DNA from 2 places in the Pseudomonas oryzae genome. Region 2 is predicted to be linked to the other one. Evidence: riboswitches for the same ligand, from Rfam matches in the RefSeq annotation. Region 2 holds a riboswitch; the other holds the start of a gene.

Region 1 (10,200 bases), 1.3 Mb from region 2:
CACAGGTCGACCTGCGCGGCGGCCGCTGCACCTTCGAGGCGCTGCTGCGCTGGCATTCGCCGCAGCGCGGACTGGTCAACTCGGCGCAGTTCATGGCCGTGCTCGAGGAAACCGGGCTGATCATCGAGGCCACCCGCTGGATCTTCCGCCAGGCCTGCCGCCAGCTGCGCCGCTGGCAGGACGAAGGCCGCGACTGGGGCATCGCGGTCAACCTGTCGCCGCTGGACTTCCGCCAGAGCGACCTGGCCGGCACCCTGCTGGCGATCCTCGCCGAGGAGCGCCCGCCGGTGCAGCGCCTGGAGCTGGAGATCACCGAGACCACCCTGCTGGACGCCGACCAGCAGGTGCACGATACCCTGCACGCGCTGAAGCAGGCGGGCCTGACCCTGTTCCTCGACGACTTCGGCACCGGCTACGCCTCGCTGGCCTACCTGCAGTTCTTCCCGTTCCACGGGGTGAAGATCGACCGCCAGTTCGTCACCGGCCTGCCCGCCTGCCGCGAATCGGTGGCACTGGTGCGCGGCATCCTGGTGATCGCCGAGCAGTTGGGCATGCGCGTGGTCGCCGAGGGCGTGGAGAATGTCCGCCAGGCCGACTTCCTGCTGGACAACGGTTGCCACCACCAGCAGGGCTTCCTCTACGGGCGGCCGCAGCCGGCCGCCATCTGGAGCGAGGCCGGCCAGCCCCTCGCGCCGACCTGCGCCGAGAACAGCTGAACCGGCTGGCCGACCTGCTAAGCTGACGCACCATTTTCGTGCGAGGATCGCGCCATGCCCCTGTCAGACCTGTTCCTGCTGCTGCTCGCCGGCTTCGCCGCCGGCGGCATGAATGCCCTGGCCGGCGGCGGCACCTTCTTCTCCTTTCCGGCGCTGCTGGCCACCGGCCTGCCGCCGGTCACCGCCAACGCCACCAACGCCGTGGCCCTGTGGCCGGCCAGCATCGCCGGCGCCTGGGCGGCGCGCAGCTCGCTGCGCCCGCTCGGCGACTACCTGCTGCCGCTGCTCGGCGCCGGGCTGGCCGGCGGTCTGGGCGGCGGCCTGCTGCTGCTGGCCGGCGGCGACGAGGTATTTCGCGTGCTGATCCCCTGGCTGCTGCTGGCCGCCACCGCGCTGTTCGCCGCCAGCCCCTGGCTGAGCCGCGCCCTCGCCGCGCGCCGCCGCGAGGCCAGCGCGGTGCCGCCGCACGGCCCGCTGTCGCTCGGCGCGCATGCGCTGGTGTCGGTGTACGGCGGCTACTTCGGCGCCGGCATGGGCATCCTGCAGCTGGCAGCCTTCTCCATCGAGGGCCACGCCCTGGCCAGCGCCAACGCGCTGAAGAACCTGATCTCGGCGGTGATCTACAGCGTCGCCAGCGTCACCTTCATCGTCGCCGGACGGGTCAGCTGGAGCGAACTGGCCATCCTGCTCGCCGGCGCCACCCTCGGCGGCTACGCCGGCGGCGCGCTCGGCCAGCGCCTGCCGGCGCGCTGGCTGCGCGTGCTGGTGATCGCCGTCGGCAGCGGCATGACCCTCTACTACTTCTGGGCCACCTATGCGCACTGAGCCGCCCATGGTGCGCATGGCGCACCGGAACAGGCGCCCCTGCCACTCGGCTGCCATTTGCCCGCCATCCGCGGCTCTGCTAGTGTCGCGCCCGTTTTCCGCCGTCCGAGAATGCCGCCATGGCCCGCAAGAAAACCGCCCCCGATTTCGAGCAGTCGCTGAGCGAACTGCAGACCCTGGTCGAGCGCCTGGAAAGCGGCGAACTGTCCCTCGAGGACTCGCTGGCCGCCTTCGAGCAGGGCGTCCGCCTGACCCGCGAATGCCAGGGCGCGCTCAGCCAGGCGGAACAGAAGGTGCAGATCCTCCTCGGCCAGGACGGCCAGACCGCCCCCTTCGCGGTGGAGGGCGAGCAGGCATGAGCCTCCAGCAGTACCAGTCCACCTGCCAGGCGCGCGTCGACGCCGCCCTGGACGCCCTGTTCGTCGCCCCGCGCAGCGAGCTCGAACGCCTCTACCAGGCCATGCGCTACAGCGTGATCAACGGCGGCAAGCGCGTGCGCCCGCTGCTCGCCTACGCCGCCTGCGAGACCCTCGGCGGCGCCGCCGAACGGGCCGACGGCGCGGCCTGCGCGGTGGAGCTGATCCACGCCTACTCGCTGGTCCACGACGACCTGCCGGCGATGGACGACGACGACCTGCGCCGCGGCCAGCCGACCACCCACATCGCCTTCGACGAGGCCTGCGCCATCCTCGCCGGCGACGGCCTGCAGGCGCTGGCCTTCGAGGTGCTGGCCGACACCGCGCGCAACCCGCAGGACGCCGAGACCCGCCTGGACATGATCGCCAGCCTGGCGCGCGCCGCCGGCCCCGCCGGCATGGTCGGCGGCCAGGCCATCGACCTCGGCTCGGTCGGCGTGCAGCTCGACCAGGCCGCGCTGGAAACCATGCACCGGCACAAGACCGGTGCGCTGATCGAGGCCAGCGTGCGCCTCGGCGCCCTGGCCAGCGGGCGCAGCGACGCCAGCAGCCTCGCCGCCCTGCAGCGCTACGCGCGCGCCATCGGCCTGGCCTTCCAGGTCCAGGACGACATCCTCGACGTGGAAAGCGACACCGCCACCCTCGGCAAGACCCAGGGCAAGGACCAGGCCAACGACAAGCCGACCTACCCAGCGCTGCTCGGCCTCGACGCCGCCAAGGCCTACGCCCTGGAACTGCGCGACCAGGCGCTGGCCGCGCTGACCGACTTCGACGAGCGCGCCGACGCCCTGCGCCAGCTGGCCCGCTACATCGTCGAACGTCGCCACTGAGGCCCGTCCGAGCGGGTGGAAACCGCGCCGCGGATTTCCACCGCAGGCCGCGCCGGAGCAGGCGGCGCCGTCAGCCGGCCGCCGCACCGCGCACGCCGTGTAACAATCCCGTCACTCCTCGACCTTCGCTTGCTTGGGCGCCCCGGCCGCTTCGGGTAAACTCGCCCATCCTTTGCCGATTGCCGTAGTACGTCCGATGCCCAAGACGCTGCACGAGTTCCCCCGCCAGCGGCCCGACACGCCCCTGCTCGACCGTATCGACAGCCCCGCCGCGCTGCGCGCCCTCAGCGAAGCCGAGCTGGATACCCTGGCCGACGAGCTGCGCCAGTACCTGCTCTACACCGTGGCGCGCACCGGCGGGCACTTCGGCGCCGGCCTCGGCGTGGTCGAGCTGACCATCGCCCTGCACCACGTCTACCACACCCCGGAAGACCGCCTGGTGTGGGACGTCGGCCACCAGGCCTACCCGCACAAGATCCTCACCGGGCGCCGCGAGCAGATGGCGACCCTGCGCCAGAAGGGCGGCCTGGCCGCCTTCCCGCGGCGCAGCGAGAGCGCGTACGACACCTTCGGCGTCGGCCACTCGAGCACCTCGATCAGTGCCGCGCTGGGCATGGCGCTGGCCAACCGCCTGCAGGGCAACGACAGGCGCACCGTGGCGGTGATCGGCGACGGCGCACTGACCGCCGGCATGGCCTTCGAGGCGCTCAACCATGCGCCCGAGGTCAAGGCCGACATGCTGGTGGTGCTCAACGACAACGACATGTCGATCTCGCGCAACATCGGCGGGCTGAACAACTACCTGACCAAGATCCTCTCCAGCCGCACCTACGCCAGCATGCGCGAGGGCAGCAAGAAGATCCTCTCGCGCATTCCCGGCGCCTGGGAGATCGCCCGGCGCACCGAGGAGCACGCCAAGGGCATGCTGGTGCCCGGCACCCTGTTCGAGGAGCTGGGCTGGAACTACATCGGCCCGATCGACGGTCACGACCTGCCGACCCTGATCGCCACCCTGCGCAAGATGCGCGAGCTCAAGGGCCCGCAGTTCCTGCACATCGTCACCAAGAAGGGCAAGGGCTTCGCCCCGGCCGAGGCCGACCCGATCGGCTACCACGCGATCAGCAAGCTGGAGATCGGCAGCCAGCAGGCCGCGAAGAAGCCGTCCGGGCCGAAGTACTCGGCGGTGTTCGGCCAGTGGCTGTGCGACATGGCCGAGCAGGACCCGCGGCTGATCGGCATCACCCCGGCGATGAAGGAAGGCTCCGACCTGGTGGCCTTCGCCGACCGCTATCCCGAGCGCTACTTCGACGTGGCGATCGCCGAGCAGCACGCGGTGACCCTGGCCGCCGGCCTTGCCTGCGAAGGCGCCAAGCCGGTGGTGGCGATCTATTCGACCTTCCTGCAGCGCGCCTACGATCAGCTGATCCACGACGTCGCCGTGCAGGACCTCGACGTGCTGTTCGCCATCGACCGCGCCGGCCTGGTCGGCGAGGACGGGCCGACCCACGCCGGCAGCTTCGACCTCTCCTACCTTCGCTGCATCCCCGGCATGCTCGTCATGACCCCCAGCGACGAGAACGAGCTGCGCCTGCTGCTCACCACCGGCTACCAGTACAGCGGCCCGGCGGCGGTGCGCTACCCACGCGGCTCGGGGCCCAACACGCCGATCGCGCCGGAGCTGCAGACGGTGGAGATCGGCAAGGGCGTGCTGCGCCGCCAGGGCCGCCGCGTCGCCCTGCTGGTGTTCGGCGTGCAGCTGAGCGAGGCCCTGCAGGTCGCCGAGCGGCTCGACGCCACGGTGGTCGACATGCGCTTCGTCAAGCCGCTGGACGAAGCGCTGCTGCGCGAGCTGGCCGCCAGCCACGAGCTGCTGGTCACCGTCGAGGAGAACGCCATCATGGGCGGTGCCGGTTCGGCGGTCGCCGAGTTCCTCGCCCGCGAGGCCATCGTCCGTCCGCTGCTGCAGCTCGGCCTGCCCGACTGCTACGTCGAGCATGCCAAGCCGGCGGAGATGCTCGCCGAGTGCGGCCTGGATGCCGCCGGCATCGAAACCGCGGTGCGGACGCGGCTGGCGCTGCTTGAAGGAAATTCAAGACAAGCGGTCTGAAAGATGCTTGAGTTTCAGGACGCCGCGCACTAAGGTGCGCGGCGTTTTGCTTTTCGTCAGGGTGCGCGGGCCATCAGCCTGCGTTAAACGGGAAGCCGGTGCGCTCCATGCGAGCAAGGCCGGCGCTGCCCCCGCAACGGTAATCGACCGCAGGCCCGAGGCCTGCAACCTTGCCCAACGGCCACTGGGATTTCCCGGGAAGGCGGGCCAAGGGTCGACAGCCCGGAGACCGGCCCGGACGGATTCGACAGGTGTTGCGGAGGGCCGCACCGTCAGTCGCGCGCCGCGGCGCGTCTCTGTCTCCTGCCCTCCTCGAAAGTCTGCCTTCCACTTTTGAGGACTTCCCATGAAGCTTTCCCGTCTGGCGCTGGCCGTAGCCCTGGCGCCCACCCTGGCCCTGGCCGGCGAGCCCGCCGACGACGTCCAGCCGCTGATCGTCACCCGCGCCACCCCGCTGGAACAGCCGGCCCCGGCCAGCGTGCGGGTGATCAAGCGCGCCGAGATCGAACGCAGCGGCGCCCAACACCTGGTCGACGTGCTGCGCAACCAGGCCGGCGTGCAGCTGCGCGACGTCATCGGCGACGGCAGCCGCGCCACTCCCAGCCTGCGCGGCTTCGGCGAAAACGCGGTGAACAACACCCTGATCCTGGTCGACGGCCGCCGTCTCAACCAGCCGGCGCTGGCCGGCGCCGACCTCAACAGCGTGCCGCTGGCCAACATCGAGCGCATCGAGATCCTGCGCGGCGCCGGCACCGTGCTGTACGGCGACCAGGCGGTCGGCGGGGTGATCAACATCATCACCCGCACCCCACGCCGCAACGAGGCCTACGTGGAAACCACCCAGGGCAGCCACGACCTCGAGGCCTACCGCGGCCACGTGTTCCAGCAGCTCGGCGGCGGCTTCTCCGCCTACGCCAGCGGCGAAACCCGCCACACCGACAACTACCGCGACCACAACAACGCCGACTACAGCAACGCCTTCGGCCGCCTGCGCTACGATCACGCCCGGGGCTGGGCACTGTACGAATACCAGACGGTGGACGACGAGCTGCGCCTGCCCGGATACCTGAGCGAGGCCGAGCGCCGCGCAGATCGCAAGGCCAGCTACGCTGCCAATACCAACGGCTTCAACGACAGCCAGACCCAGGTGCACCGCTTCGCCGCCGAGCAGCGCCTGGATGAGATCTGGGCTGCCGACTTCGATTACAGCCACAGCGACCAGGATGGCGTCGGCGCTTACAACAGCGCCTGGGGCAGCTCGCCGTTCACCCAGGGCACCCGCGTGGAAAGCTTCAGTCCGCGCCTGACCGCGCGCTGGGACAGCGGCCTGGGGCGCAGCGAGTGGCTGCTCGGCCACGACCACATCACCAGCGACTACCAGGCGTCCTGGGGCACCGACTTCCGTCAGACCCTGCGCGACTGGTACACCCAGCTCAGCCAGCCACTCGGCCATGATCTGACCCTGACCCTCGGCTACCGCGCCAGCGAGGCCGAGGATCGCAACCATGCGGTCGGCAAGACCCATACCGACCGCGAAGGCAGCAGCAGCGTCGGCCTGAGCTGGCAGGCCGACGCACAGACCCGCGTGTTCCTCAGGCGCGAGGACGTGCTGCGCTGGGCCAACATCGACGAGAACGGCTGGACCAGCCCTGGCGTCGAGTTCCTCGCGCCGCAGACCGGCGAGTCCTGGGAAAGCGGCGTGGAATGGGACGACGGCGTGCAGCGCTACCAGCTCAGCGTCTACCGCCTCGACCTCGACGACGAGCTGATGTACGACCCCAGCGCTCCCGGCCCCTTCGGCCTCGGTGCCAACATCAACCTCGACCAGACCCGCCGCGACGGCCTGCTGCTCGAGGCGCAGCGTCAGCTGACCGAGCGCCTGAGCGTCAGCGGCCAGTACAGCTTCACCGACGCCGAGTACCGCGCCGGCAGCTTCAAGGGCAACGATGTACCTGGCGTATCGCGGCACAGCGCCGGTGCCCAGCTCGACTACCTGATCCTGCCGGGCCTCAACGGCCATCTGGAAGCACTGTACACCGGCGCCAGCTACCTGTCCGGCGACCACGCCCACGCCATGCCCCGCGAGGGCGGCTACACGGTGTTCAACGCTGCGCTGAGCTGGGACTATCGCCAGTTCACCAGCAAGCTGCGGGTCAACAACCTGACCGGCAAGCAGTACGACGCCTTCGCCAACTACTCCGTGTGGGCGCCAGGCAACAAGGCGCTCTACCCGGCCCCCGAGGAAGACGTGCAGCTGAGCGTCGGCTACCGCTTCTGAGTCCGGCCAGGAACGACGAGGCCCCGCACTGCGGGGCCTCGTCGTTTTCAGCGCGCCGTATCCAGCAGCGCGCACAGCTTCTCGGTGGCGGCGAGCATCTGGAAGCTCGGCCGCTCGATGCCCTCGTCGGGCACCTCCCAGACCTGACCGCGCTGCACCGCGGTCAGCTGCGGCCAGTCCTGCCAGGCCGCGGCCTGGCCCGGTTCGCCGACCAGGATCACCGCCGGGTCGCGGGCCAGCACCGCCTCGACGCTGACCTGCGGCGCCGGCAGCTGCAGATCGGCGAACACGTTGCGCGCGCCGCACAGGCGCAGGGCGTCGCTGATGATCTGCCGCCCGCCGAGGGTGTACAGCGGGCGATCCCACACCTGGTAGAACACCGTGAGCGGCTCGGCACGGGCATGCCGCGCGGCCAGATCGGCGAGGCGCTGGCGCAACCGGGCGGCCAGGCGGGTGCCCTGCCCGGCATGGCCGACCGCGGCGCCGATGGTCTCGAGCTCGCCGGCCAGTTCGTCGAGGCTGTGCGGCTGGGTCTCGATCAGCGGGATGCCCAGCGCGCGGAGCTGCGCGTGCATGGCCGGGCCGACGCTGTCCGGCCAGAGCAGGATGAGGTCCGGCTGCAGGGCGAGCAGGGCTTCCAGATTGAGCTGGCCATGCCGGCCGAGTGACGGCAGGTGGGCGAGCGCCGGCAGGCGCGGCCCGGCGTCGAGCACACCGACCAGGCGCTCGCCGGCGCCCAGCTCGACCATGATCTCGCTGAGCGAGGGGGCCAGCGCCACCACCCGCTGCGCGCCCTGCTGCGCCGCCTGCGCCAGGCCGCTGGCGAGCAGCAGGACGGCGAGCAGCAGCGGGCGCATCAGCCGAGCTGGCGCGGCAGACGGTAGAGGATGGCGATCACCACGCTGGCCAGCGCCAGCAGCAGCACGGGCACGCCGTGCAGGTCGGCGAGACGGCCGAGGGCGGCGATCCAGGCCGGCAGCATGGCGCCGAGCAGGCCGTTGCGCTGGGTGCGGGCCAAGGCTGCCCAGCCGGCGGCTTCGTCGGGAGTGTCGAGCACGCGCGCGCAGGCGATCAGCGCCAGCTTGAAACGACGGAACAGCGGCAGGCCGACGAACATCGACAGCAGCGCGGCGATGAACAGCGGCATGGCCAGCGCGGCCGGTAGCGGCGGCCGCGCCGGGCCGAAGGCGCCGAGCAGCAACAGCGGCAGCATGGCCAGCGCCAGCAGCCCCCACCAGCGACGGGCGAAGCTCAGCCGCTGCAGGCGCACCGCACTCATTCGTCCTCGGCCTGATGCAGGTTGCCGAGCAGGTGGCCGAGCTTGCCGGCCTTGGTCGCCAGATAGAACTTGTTGTGCGGGTTGAGTCCGCTGTGCAGCGGCACGCGCTCGGCCAGCTGGATGCCGTAGGTCTCCAGCGCCTTGAGCTTGCGCGGGTTGTTGGTCATCAGCTTGAGCTCGCGGATGCCCAGGTGGTCGAGCATCGGCCGGCACATGGCGTAGTCGCGCTGGTCGGCGCCGAAGCCCAGGCGCTCGTTGGCCTCCACGGTGTCGGCGCCGCCGTCCTGCAGCTCGTAGGCGCGGATCTTGTTGAGCAGGCCGATGCCACGCCCCTCCTGGCGCAGGTAGAGCAGCACGCCACGGCCCTCGGTGGCGATGGCGCGCAGCGCCGCCTCGAGCTGGGCGCCGCAGTCGCAGCGCAGGCTGAACAGGGCATCGCCGGTCAGGCATTCGGAGTGCAGGCGGCCGAGCACCGGTGCGCCGTCGGCCACGTCGCCCATGGTCAGGGCCACGTGCTCCTTGCCGGTGGCTTCGTCGAGAAAGCCATGCATGGTGAACACGCCAAACGGGGTTGGCAGCTTCGAAGCGGCGACAAAGACGACGGACACCGGAACACTCCTGCGAGATGTAAGGCGTCGATTGTAACAGCAGCATCGCCGAGGCGGTCAGTCGGGAATTGCATGGCAGACATGCCGGTGGAGAGCGGTCGGCCAGGGTCGAAAAGCCGCGCCGTGGTTTTCCGCCAGCCCTGGCAAGCCGGCCGGCGGACAATCGCCGCGCGAGTTGCCCCGCCTCGTCACGCCGTGCCGACGCCCAGCTGCGCCAGCGCTCCGGCCAGCAGCGGCGCGACGCTGACCGCGTTGCTCGGATGGACGATGCAGTCGCTGCTCCACACCTCGCGCACCCCGGCTGCGTGCACGCTGGCCAGCGCGTCGGCGGCGAACAGCGCGTGGGTCACCGCCACGTCCACCGAGGCGGCGCCGGCCGCCAGCAGCAGCTCGGCGGCGCGCGCCAGGGTGCGTCCGGAACTGGCCACGTCGTCGAGCAGTACCACCGCCCGGCCGCGCACGTCCAGCGCGGGCAGGGCGATGTCGACCTGCCGGTCGCCGTGGCGCTCCTTGCTGCACACGCCGTAGTCGAAACCATGCCCGGCGGCGGCAGCCTCGATCCACTGCCGCGACTCGGCGTCCGGGCCGATCAGTAGCGGATTGGCGACCTTGCCGGCGATCAACCCGGCCAGCAGCGGTGCGCCGGACAGGCTGAGCGCCTGGCCACGGGGGATCGCCTCGCCCAGGCTGGCGATGCGGTGCAGGTGCGGATCGACGGTGATCACCGCGTCGAACAGCCTGGCGAGGAATTCGCCGACCACCCGCTGGCTGACCACCTCGCCGGGATGGAAGGCGATGTCCTGACGCATGTAGGCCAGGTAGGGCGCCACCAGCAGCAGGCGCCGCGCACCGAGGCGGCGCGCCTCGCCGGCCGCCAGCAGCAGCTCGACCAGCTTCTCGTTGGGCCGATCGAGGCTGCGGTACAGCACCAGGGTGTCGGCCAGCGCGCCGTCCGCGCCCAGCGGCAGGCGCAGACGCAGCTCCTCGTCGGGGAAGCGGTGGCGTGCGATGCAGGCGGCCGGCAAGCCGGCTGCCGTGGCGAGGCGCAGGGCGGGGGCGGCCTCGTCGGCGAAATACAGCAGCTGGCAGCTCATCAGAACTCCACGAACAGGTGCGACAGCTCGGCGGCGCTGCCGATGGC
Region 2 (10,200 bases):
TAGAAGGCCAGGTAGCCGTGCGGCGGCACCAGGTCAGGGTCGTGGTAGACCGCGGCGGCGTCGAGTTGATAGCCGCGCGCCGGCTGGATGCCGACGAAGGTCTGGCCGAAGCGCAGGCCGGCGATCATCAGCCGGCCGCTGCGGAACATCGGATCCTGCTGCGGGCCGCCCCAGCGCTGCAGCACGGCTTCTCGGTTGGCAGCCGGCAGTTCATCGAAGAACTGCTGGTAGTCGGCCAGCGCCAGGCTCTGCGCGCAGGGACGCAGGTCGAGGTTGTCCAGGTCGTTGGTCACCCCGCCGAGCAACTGGTGGATCAGCGCGGTCCCGCTGTCCGGCAGGTCTTCGACCGGGTAACCCTGCTGCTCGAGGGCGCGCAGGATGTTCAGCGCGGCGGCCGGGGTGTCCAGGCCGACGCCGTTGCCGATGCGTCCGTCGCGGGTCGGGTAGTTGGCCAGCACCAGGGCGACGCGCTTGGCGGCGTTGGGCCGGCGCGCCAGTTCGCACCAGCGGCGCGCCAGCTCGGCGATGAAGTCCATGCCCGGCAGGTGGGCGTGGTAGCAGACCACGTCGCTCTGGCTGCGCTCGCTGCGCCAGGCCAGGCCCTTGAAGCTGATCGGCCGGGTGATCAGGCGGCCGTCCAGCTCGGGCAGGGCGACGTGCATGGCCAGGTCGCGCGTGCCGAGGCCCTGGGCGCTGGCCTGCCACTGTTGTTCGCTATCCAGGGCGCAGAGGGCCTGCAGGACGGGCACGTCGCGGCGGAAGGGGCGCAGCCCCGGCGCTTCCGGGTTGCTCATGGCAAAGCCGGTGGTGTTGAGGATCACGCTGGCGCCGGCCTGGTCCAGCCAGTCCTCGACCCGGGCGAGGCACGCCGCTTCCTTGAGGCTGGCCACGGCGATCGGCAGCGGGTTGAGGCCCTGCATCTGCAGGCGTTCGCAAAAGGCGTCGACGAAGGCGGTGTTCGCCGCCTGCACGTGGGTGCGGTAGAACAGCAGCGCCGCCACCGGCCGGTCCGCCTGCCAGTCGGCGCGCCAGTGATCGAGCGCGGCGTCGCTGTGGCGCGGGTGATGGATGCCGACGCGGGGCAGGGCGCGCGGCTCCCGCCAGGGGTAGTCGCGCTGCAGGTACAGGCTGGCGATGCAGTGGAAGAAGGCGCGGGCGTTGTTGACACCGCCCTGGCGCAGGTACTGCCAGAGCCGCTCGGACTCGGCCGCGGCGACGTTGCCCAGGCCGCTCAGCTCGGGATCGGGGCTGTCGTCGCCGGGCACCAGGATCAGCTTGGCGCCGCGCGCGGCCAGCTCGACCAGCCGCTCGATGCCGTAGCGCCAGTAGCTGACGCCGCCATGCACGGAAATCAGGATGACCTTGGCGTGCTGCAGCACCTGCTCGACGTAGAAGTCCACCGAGGCGTGGTTGGGCAGCTGCGCCGGGCTGGCCAGGCGCAGGCTCGGGTAGTCCTCGGGCAGCTCGCGGGCGACCGCGGCCAGCAACGACAGGTGCGAGTCGCCGGTGCAGAGGATCGCCAGCTCGGCCGGCGTCTGGCCGAGGTCGGCGATGCTGTCGGCCGGCAACGGGACGCCGGGCTGGGTGCGCAGCAGGTGCATGGGAGATCAGCCGGCCAGCGCCGCCTGCAGTTCGGCGGCGATGGCCGCCTGGTCCAGCGCCTGGCCGATCACCACCAGGCGGGTGAGGCGCGCCTCGTCGGCCTGCCAGGCGCGGTCGAAGTGCTTGTCGAAGCGCTGGCCAACGCCCTGCAGCAGCAGGCGCATCGGCTTGCCGGGGATGGCGGCGAAGCCCTTGATGCGCAGGATGCCGTGGCTGGCGACCGCGTCCTTCAGCGCTTGCAGCAGGCGCGTCTCGTCGGCCGCGGGCAGCTCCACGGCGAAGGAGTCGAACTCCTCGTGGTCGTGGTCCTCGTCCTCCTCGTCGTGGTGGGTGCGGCGGCCGTCGATGTGCAGCTCGGTCTCGCAGTTGAGGCCGAGCAGCACGTCCAGCGGCAGCTCGCCGCCGTGGGCCTCGACGACCTTGACCGCCGGCGGCAGCTCCTCGGCGACTTCCATGCGCACCGCGGCCAGCGCCTCGGCGTCGAGCAGGTCGGCCTTGTTGAGGATGACCAGGTCGGCGCTGGCCAGCTGGTCGGCGAACAGCTCGTGCAGCGGCGACTCGTGGTCGAGGTTGGGGTCCTGCTTGCGCTGGGCGTCGACCTGCTCGGGGAAGGCGGCGAAGGTGCCGGCGGCCACGGCCGGGCTGTCGACCACGGTGATCACCGCGTCGACGGTGCAGGCGTTACGGATTTCCGGCCAGTTGAAGGCCTGCACCAGCGGCTTGGGCAGGGCCAGGCCGGAGGTCTCGATGAGGATGTGGTCGAGCTCGCCGCGGCGGGCGACCAGCTCGCGCATCACCGGGAAGAATTCTTCCTGCACGGTGCAGCACAGGCAGCCGTTGGCCAGCTCGAAGACCCGACCGCTGGCTTCCTCTTCCGAGCAGCCGATCGCGCATTGCTTGAGGATTTCGCCGTCGATGCCCAGTTCGCCGAACTCGTTGACGATCACCGCGATGCGCCGGCCTTCGGCATGGCCGAGCATGTGGCGCAGCAGGGTGGTTTTGCCGGCGCCGAGGAAGCCGGTGACGATGGTGACGGGAAGTTTGGCGAGGGATTTCATCGAGGGCCCCGGAGCGTCGGTGGGAGTGACGGACGGGCAGGGGCGGGCCGCGCAGTCGAGCACGCGCAGGCCAAGCACCACCGGATCACCCCGCCCGGACAGTTGAAGTTCTTGCGAGGCAGGTCTCCTGGCTCACGGCTGGCGCATCGCGCATCCCCTTCACCTTCCCGCCGGCAGGCAGTGGTCCATCGAAGGGGCGTTGACCGTTCACAGTTGCGGGGGCAGCCACGGCTTCACCGTGTTCCCTCTTAGCTCCGGCCAGAGGGGGCCGGAGAACCTCGAAGGCGCGAAGGCTACGCAGTGGCTGCGGGCAGGTCAACCGTGGCGGTGGGGTAGGCGCATGAACAGTAGGGCGCCCGGTTCGCGGCGCGTAGAGGCGCATTCATCGGCTATGAGCCCGGAAACTTTTGCCAAGGCATCTTGCTGGGGTGGGCAGCCTCGTAGGGTGGGCTTTAGCCCACGCTGCCCTTTGGTGGGCTGAAGCCCATCCTACGGCCTCACGCAGGCATAACCGCTTCATTCGTCTAAAGGCCGCGCGCAGGCGAGTGAATTCTCCCCTGTATTCCCGGTCGGCCAACCGTCGCGGTTGACGCTGGCGGGGGCTGCGTGCTGTTCTAGAAAAAGCTGTTTCAGGTGTCTCGCGCCGCCGTGCGCGAGGTGAAACGGGAAGCCGGTGGGTCTCTGACGAGACGAGTCCGGCGCTGCCCCCGCAACGGTAAGCGATCGAAGGGTCATCCACGCCACTGTGCCTCGTGCATGGGAAGGCCGACCCGGTTCCTGCAAAGGCGTCGCAAGCCCGGAGACCGGCCTGAATCCTCGTTTGGCAACCCGCGGCGGGCGGGTGCGCGCCGGATCTGGCCCTGTGGGCCTGCTCGTGCTGCGTTCCTTCTGCGCCGTTTTTCACCTCATCAGAAGGTCAGCTCATGTCCAGCAGCGCACTATCGTCTTCCGCCTCCGTCACCCTCCCTCTCTCGCAACGCCTGCTCCTCGCCGTCGGCAGCTGCCTGCTCGGCGCGGCGCTGATCTTCGTCGCCGGCTTCTCGCACCTCGAAGTGGTGCACAACGCTGCCCACGACACCCGGCACAGCGCGGCGTTTCCCTGCCACTGAGCCATGCTCCCGCTCGGTAGGGGCGAATTCATTCGCCTTCGCGGGGGATTTTGGCGAATGAATTCGCCCCTACAGGCGCATGTGGTGGCTCTGTGCCATCGCGCCCCAGCCTCGAGAAGTTCTGTCGATGATCAAACGCATCGCCCAAACGGCCGGTTTCGCCGGCCTGTTCGCCGCCATCGTGCTGACCCTGCTGCAAAGCCTGTGGGTCAGCCCGCTGATCCTGCAGGCGGAAACCTACGAAACCGGCGCGAGCGCCGGACACGAGCCTGCCGCTGCTGAGGCTGCTCACGACCACGCGCATGCCGCCGGCCACGAGCACGGGGCAGAGGCCTGGGCGCCCGAGGACGGCTGGCAGCGCCTGCTGTCCACCGGGCTGAGCAATCTGGTGGTGGCGGTTGGCTTCGCCCTGATGCTGGCGGGCCTGTTCACCCTGCGCGCGCCGGGGCGCAGCTGGCAGGGGCTGCTGTGGGGGCTCGGCGGTTTCGCCACCTTCTCGCTGGCGCCGTCCGCCGGCCTGCCGCCGGAATTGCCGGGCACCGAGGCTGCCGATCTGCTGCTGCGCCAGTACTGGTGGCTCGGTACCGCCACGGCGACCGCCGTCGGCCTGGGCCTGCTGGCCTTCGGTCGCGACTGGACGTGGCGCCTCGCCGGCGTGCCCTTGCTGGCGCTGCCACACCTGGTCGGCGCGCCGCAGCCGGAGGTGCACGTGAGCCTGGCGCCGGCCGCCCTGGCGCAGGAGTTCGTCGTCGCCTCGCTGCTGACCAACGCGCTGTTCTGGTCCGCCCTGGGCCTGGCCGCGGCCTGGTTCCACAGCCGCGCGCGCAGCGCATGAGCGTGCGGCACGTCGTCGGCCTCGGCTGTCGGCGCGGCTGTTCGATGGGCGAGCTGCTGGAGCTGCTGGAGCAGACCTTGCGCCAGCAGGGCCTGCAGGCGGCTGACCTGGACTGCCTGGCCAGCAGCGCGCACAAGGCCGACGAAGCCGGCCTGCGCGAGCTGGCCGAGCACCTGGGCCTGCCGCTGGCGCTGCTGCCGGCTGCACGGCTCGCCCGCTACCACGAGCGCCTGAGCCGGCACTCCGTCCTGTCCCTGCGCATCACCGGCAGCGCCGGGGTGGCCGAGGCCAGCGCCCTGGCCCAGGCCGAGGCCCTCACGGGGGGCCGGGCCAGGCTGCTCTGCGCCAGGAGCAGCAGTGCCCGCGCCACACTGGCGATCGCCATAGTCTGATTCCTGGAGTCTCCATGACTGTCTATTTCATCGGCGCCGGCCCCGGCGACCCCGAGCTGATCACCGTCAAGGGTCAGCGTCTGCTGCGCAGTTGCCCGGTGATCCTCTACGCCGGCTCGCTGGTCCCCGAGGCGGTGCTGCAGGGGCATAGCGCCGAGCTGGTGGTCAACACCGCCGAACTGCATCTGGACGAGATCATCGCGCTGATCAGCGCCGCCGACGCGCGCGGCCAGGACGTGGCCCGCGTGCACTCCGGCGATCCGTCCCTGTACGGCGCCATCGGCGAGCAGATCCGTCAGCTGCGCGCGCTGGGCATCGCCTTCGAGATCGTGCCCGGCGTCACCGCCACCTCGGCCTGCGCGGCCCTGCTGGAAAGCGAGCTGACCCTGCCGGAGGTAGCGCAGACGGTGATCCTCACCCGATACGCCAGCAAATCGAACATGCCCGAGGGCGAGCAGTTGGGGGACTTGGCGCGCCACCGCGCCACCATGGCCATCCATCTGGGTGTCCAGCATCTCGGCCGGATCGTCGCCGAGCTGTTGCCGCACTACGGCAGCGACTGCCCGATCGCCGTGGTGCACCGCGCCAGCTGGCCGGATCAGGACTGGGTCAGCGGCACCCTCGCCGATATCGAGCAGCGGGTGCGCGCCAAGGGCTTTCGCCGCACGGCGCTGATCCTGGTCGGCCGGGTGCTCGGCGCCGAGGGCTTCGCCGACTCGGCGCTCTACCACCAGGACACCCGCCACCTGTTCAGGCGGGCCGGCGACGCAGGCAGTACAGACTCGCACTGACCTTGCCGCGGTTGTCGGCGATGGCGATTTCCGCGCCGCGCTCGTGTAGCTCCAGGTTGATCCGGCTGGCGAACAGCTGGCGGACGAAGGCGCGGTACTCCAATGTTTCGCCGGTCGCCAGCCGCGGAGCGAGAAAGGCATGCAGGGCCGGCAGGCTGAAGGTCCAGCTCGCCGGCGTGCAGGCGAAGCCCGCGGCGCGCAGCTGCTCGATCAGGGCGGCGTCGCCGTGCAGGATGCGCTGGCAGCAGTCGAGAAAGGTTTGCACGGCCGGGGTCATGGCAGCGGGGGGTGTCCGGGAGGGGGCGGGGCAGTGTTGCAGATCGCGGCGTCCGGCGACAGCCGAGGGCGATTCGCTGTAGGGGCGAATTTATTCGCCTGACGAGGCCGCGCCGGCGAATGAATTCGCCCCTACAGAGTGAAACCGACTCCGCTTGCCTTGCGCCGCCCTTGCCGGGCAACCTGTTGCCCTCAATTGGCCGGCCCGGTTGGCGGCGGGCCGGCACCCACTCATGCCAGGACGGGCAGATGCGCGACTACCAATGGCTCCACGAATACTGTCTGAACCGTTTCGGCTCGGCCGCCGAGCTGGAGGCGCGCCTGCCGGTGCCGAAGAGCGCCGACGAGCTGCGCGCGATCACTGACGACCGCTACCTGTCGCTGCTCAGCCTGCGGGTGTTCCGCACCGGCCTCAAGCACAGCCTGGTGGACGCCAAGTGGCCGGCCTTCGAGGCGGCGTTCTTTGCCTTCGATCCGCACAAGGTGGTGCTGATGGGCGCCGAACACCTCGAGCGGCTGATGCAGGACGAGCGCCTGATTCGCCACCTGGCCAAACTCAAGAGCGTGCCGCGCAATGCCCAGTTCGTCCTCGACGTGGCCCGCGAGCACGGCAGCTTCGGCGCCTGGCTGGCCGCCTGGCCGGTGGACGACATCGTCGGGCTGTGGCGTCAGATCGGCAAGCACGGCTGCCAGCTGGGCGGCCTGTCCGCGCCGCGCTTCCTGCGCATGGCCGGCAAGGACACCTTCATCCCCACCGACGACGTGGTCGCCGCGCTCAAGGCCCAGGGCATCGTCGACAAGGCGCCGAGCAGCCAGCGCGATCTCGCCGCCGTACAGGCGGCCTTCAATACCTGGCAGGCGCAGAGCGGTCGCCCGCTGTGCCAGCTGTCGGCGATGCTGGCCTTTACCGTCAATCACTGAGCGGGGCGCCGCCGCATGCCCTCCGCTGCGGCGCTCGGTCGCAGCCGGGCGGGCTGCAACCAGAGCGTCATCTGCGCCCCGTAGGCTGTGCCGTGCTACGCACGGTGTTCTACGGTCGATGAGCGCAAGCCTTCTATTTCGCGGGTTTCAGGGCTGCCGAGAGCAGCGGAAACGGCCAGACGGCGCTGCTAGCCTACAAAGTCACATCCCGCACGATAAAATTTGCAAATTGACTTGATAGCCGGCATAGTCGCCCACCATCGAATTTCAAAAACTTTACAACGACACGGTCGTGCCCATGCTCAAACGCTTCGCACCCCTCGTGCCAATTACCCTGGCCCTCCTGTTGACCGCCTGTGCCAGCACCTCCCAGCAGCACAGTGCCTACGATGGCTCGCAGCAAAGCCTGTCCTTCGAACTGGATGCCGAGGCCGCCGCCAAGGCGCAGGAATCCAGCATCGAAGAACAGCTGCTGGACGACAAGCCCTACGAGCTGCCGGCGCTCAGCGCCATCCTCGTGCGCGGCTTCTCGCTGATCGGCACCCCCTACCGCTTCGGCGGCACCTCGACCAGCACCGGCTTCGACTGCAGCGGCTTCATCGGCTACCTGTTCCGCGAGGAGGCCGGCATCAAGCTGCCGCGCTCGACCCGCGAGATGGTCAAGCTGCCGGCGCCCAAGGTGGCCCGCCACGATCTGCAGCCGGGCGATCTGATCTTCTTCGCCAGCCGCGGTCGGGTGAACCACGCCGGCATCTATATCGGCGATGGCGAGTTCATCCACTCGTCCAGCACCCGCAGCGGCGGGGTGAGGGTGGACAAGCTGTCCACCGACTACTGGAACAACCACTACCTGATGGCCAAGCGGGTCATCGACTGAGCAGGGCGCCGCTATAAGCGGCGCTTTGTCGTCATGCAGCTTGCATAACGGCGACCAGCGCAGCTAGGGTCAGAGTATTTAGCGCAGGGATTTGCCCACCATGACCGCCCCGGCTCGTCTCGCCTGCATCCTCGCTGCACTCTTTCTTGGCGCCTGTTCTTCCCGGGCGCCGCTTCCCCCTCCCAGTGTTTCCGTTCCCGCACCGTCGCCGCAGGCCGAGGATGTGCTGTTCCGCGCCATCGGTCTGGTCGGCACGCCCTATCGCTGGGGCGGCAATACTCCGGACAGTGGCTTCGACTGCAGCGGGCTGATCGGCTACGTCTACCGCGACGCCGCCGGACTGCAGCTGCCGCGCAGCACGCGCGAGATGAGCGCGCTGCCGGCGCCGCAGGTGCCGCGTCAGCAACTGCGCTCGGGGGATCTGGTGTTCTTCGCCACCAACGGTGGCCGGCAGGTCAGTCATGCCGGCATCTATGTCGGCGAGGACCGCTTCGTCCATGCGCCGAGCAGCGGCGGTACGGTGCGGCTCGACAGCCTCAACGACAGCTACTGGCAACAGCGCTATCTGGACGCCCGCCGCGTGCTGGCCGGGGAGCGTCTGGCGCACATGCCCTGACACCCGCCCGGCCGCTCCTTCAGTTGCGTTCCCAGGTCACGTCCAGGTGGGTTTCGTTCTCGGTGTAGGTGTACTTCACGCTGCCGTCGTAGGCCGCTTCCAGGGCGTGGCCGATGCGGTTGGCCAGGTGGATGCCCGTGGTGCCGACCATCACCTTGCCGTCTTCCTCGCTGATGCCGATCAACCGCTCCAGGGCGTGCTCCTTGCGCTCCATCTCCTCGGTATTGCGGATCAGGTTGAGGATTTCCTCGCGGTGCGCCTGCAGGAAAGCCCCCGACAGGACCACGTTGCCGGCGGCGTCGTTGGCGGCGATGCGCTGGCAGGCCGGGCAGGTGGTGTCTTCGGGCTGGCTGCCGGCCGTGCGCTGCCATGACCAGCGTCCGGCGTTGAAGTAGGCGTCGCAGCCGGTGCAGTGGGCGCTGCCCGCCAGGTGTTGGTGGGCCTTGTCGCGATCATGGTGCTGAGGCTGGTTCAGCGTCTCTTTGTGGCCCTGCTGGTGCTTGTCCATAACCGACTCCCGCTGAAAGGTTCTTCGGCCGGCCATGGATCTCCCATGGCCGTTGCATGTCCCTTGCAGTCTTGAAAAGCCCTGCGGGGGACGGGTTGATTATGGTCAAGCCTGTTCCGCCAGCCTTAGTCGCATTTGCTGTTGGTTCGCCGGTTCAGATAGCGATTCGTCCTCGACGGCTGCTCTTGCAGGTCCGCCCCGCGGGTATAGGCTTGCAGGACGAGCCCTTCGTGCATGCCCTTCGGCAGGAGTTCGCCATGAAGCACAAAGCGCAGATCGAGGTGCCGATTCCCGACCGGGTGGCGGCCGGCCAGACCCTGGCCGGACTGCTCGAGGCATACCGCAACCGACCCGACGCCATCGTCCTGGCCCTGCCGCGCGGCGGCGTGCCGGTGGCCTGGGAGATCGCCCGCGAGCTGGCCTTGCCGCTCGACCTGCTGCTGGTGCGCAAGCTCGGCATGCCGGGGCACGAGGAGTACGCCATGGGCGCCATCGCCAGTGGCGGGGTGCGGGTGATCAACGAGGAAGCGCTGCGCTTCAGCCGGATCGACCCGGCGGCGCTGGAGGCGGTGACGGCGCGCGAGCAGCGCGAGCTGGAGCGCCGCGACCGCCTCTATCGCGGCGAGCGGCCGCAGCCGGAGCTGCGCGATCGGCAGGTGCTGCTGGTCGACGACGGCCTGGCCACCGGCTCGACCATGCGCGCGGCGGTACAGGCGGTGCGCCAGCGGGGGCCGGCGCGCATCGCGCTGATCGCGCCGGTGGCCTCCCACGAGGCCCTCGCCATCCTCAGGCCGCTGGTCGACGAGATCGTCTGCCCGCTGGTGCCGGACTGGCTGTCGTCGATCGGCGAGTGGTACCGCGACTTCGGCCAGACCAGCGACCGCGAGGTGCAGGAGCTGCTGCGTCTGGCCTGGGAGCGGACGGCCTAGTCCGGGTTATTCCCAGCGGCCCGGCTGGTAGGAGAACACCGGCAGCGACCACGACCAGCGGATCGCCGCCAGGCGCAGGGCCAGGCCGAAGCCGAACGAGGCGAGCAGGGTGATGTCCTGGTCGACGCCCATGTCGTGCAGGGTCAGGTAGAGCATGGCCACCAGCATCGACACGCTGGCGTACAGCTCGTGGCGCAGCACCACCGGCACGCGCTGGCAGAGGATGTCGCGCAGGATGCCGCCGAAGATGCCGGTGATCATGCCGGCCATGACGATGACCGGCGGC

The links. Region 2 has a riboswitch for cobalamin ahead of BLT78_RS09670 (CbtB domain-containing protein). Riboswitches for the same ligand answer to the same signal wherever they lie in the genome.
Region 1: linked by a shared signal. The riboswitch ahead of BLT78_RS15545 (TonB-dependent receptor family protein) and the one ahead of BLT78_RS09670 (CbtB domain-containing protein) in region 2 are both predicted to bind cobalamin.

The regions. Positions count from the first base shown of each region.
Region 1 covers NZ_LT629751.1:3,455,856-3,466,055, forward strand. Annotated here, with positions in the region: gene BLT78_RS15520 (putative bifunctional diguanylate cyclase/phosphodiesterase) at 1-716, shown strand, start outside; gene BLT78_RS15525 (sulfite exporter TauE/SafE family protein) at 771-1,541, shown strand; gene BLT78_RS15530 (exodeoxyribonuclease VII small subunit) at 1,661-1,900, shown strand; gene ispA ((2E,6E)-farnesyl diphosphate synthase) at 1,897-2,787, shown strand; gene dxs (1-deoxy-D-xylulose-5-phosphate synthase) at 2,984-4,894, shown strand; cobalamin riboswitch at 4,937-5,146, shown strand; gene BLT78_RS15545 (TonB-dependent receptor family protein) at 5,241-7,172, shown strand; gene BLT78_RS15550 (cobalamin-binding protein) at 7,220-8,029, opposite strand; gene BLT78_RS15555 (MFS transporter) at 8,029-8,451, opposite strand; gene ribA (GTP cyclohydrolase II) at 8,448-9,059, opposite strand; gene BLT78_RS15565 (ribose-phosphate diphosphokinase) at 9,248-10,153, opposite strand; gene BLT78_RS15570 (thymidine phosphorylase family protein) at 10,153-10,200, opposite strand, start outside.
Region 2 covers NZ_LT629751.1:2,171,006-2,181,205, reverse strand. Annotated here, with positions in the region: gene cobN (cobaltochelatase subunit CobN) at 1-1,601, opposite strand, end outside; gene cobW (cobalamin biosynthesis protein CobW) at 1,608-2,660, opposite strand; cobalamin riboswitch at 2,761-2,956, opposite strand; cobalamin riboswitch at 3,275-3,486, shown strand; gene BLT78_RS09670 (CbtB domain-containing protein) at 3,584-3,769, shown strand; gene BLT78_RS09665 (CbtA family protein) at 3,897-4,604, shown strand; gene BLT78_RS09660 (cobalamin biosynthesis protein) at 4,601-4,996, shown strand; gene cobM (precorrin-4 C(11)-methyltransferase) at 5,011-5,787, shown strand; gene BLT78_RS09650 (hypothetical protein) at 5,747-6,052, opposite strand; gene BLT78_RS09645 (DNA-3-methyladenine glycosylase I) at 6,313-6,984, shown strand; gene BLT78_RS09640 (C40 family peptidase) at 7,283-7,861, shown strand; gene BLT78_RS09635 (C40 family peptidase) at 7,962-8,477, shown strand; gene BLT78_RS09630 (BCAM0308 family protein) at 8,497-8,985, opposite strand; gene BLT78_RS09625 (phosphoribosyltransferase) at 9,243-9,914, shown strand; gene BLT78_RS09620 (trimeric intracellular cation channel family protein) at 9,921-10,200, opposite strand, start outside.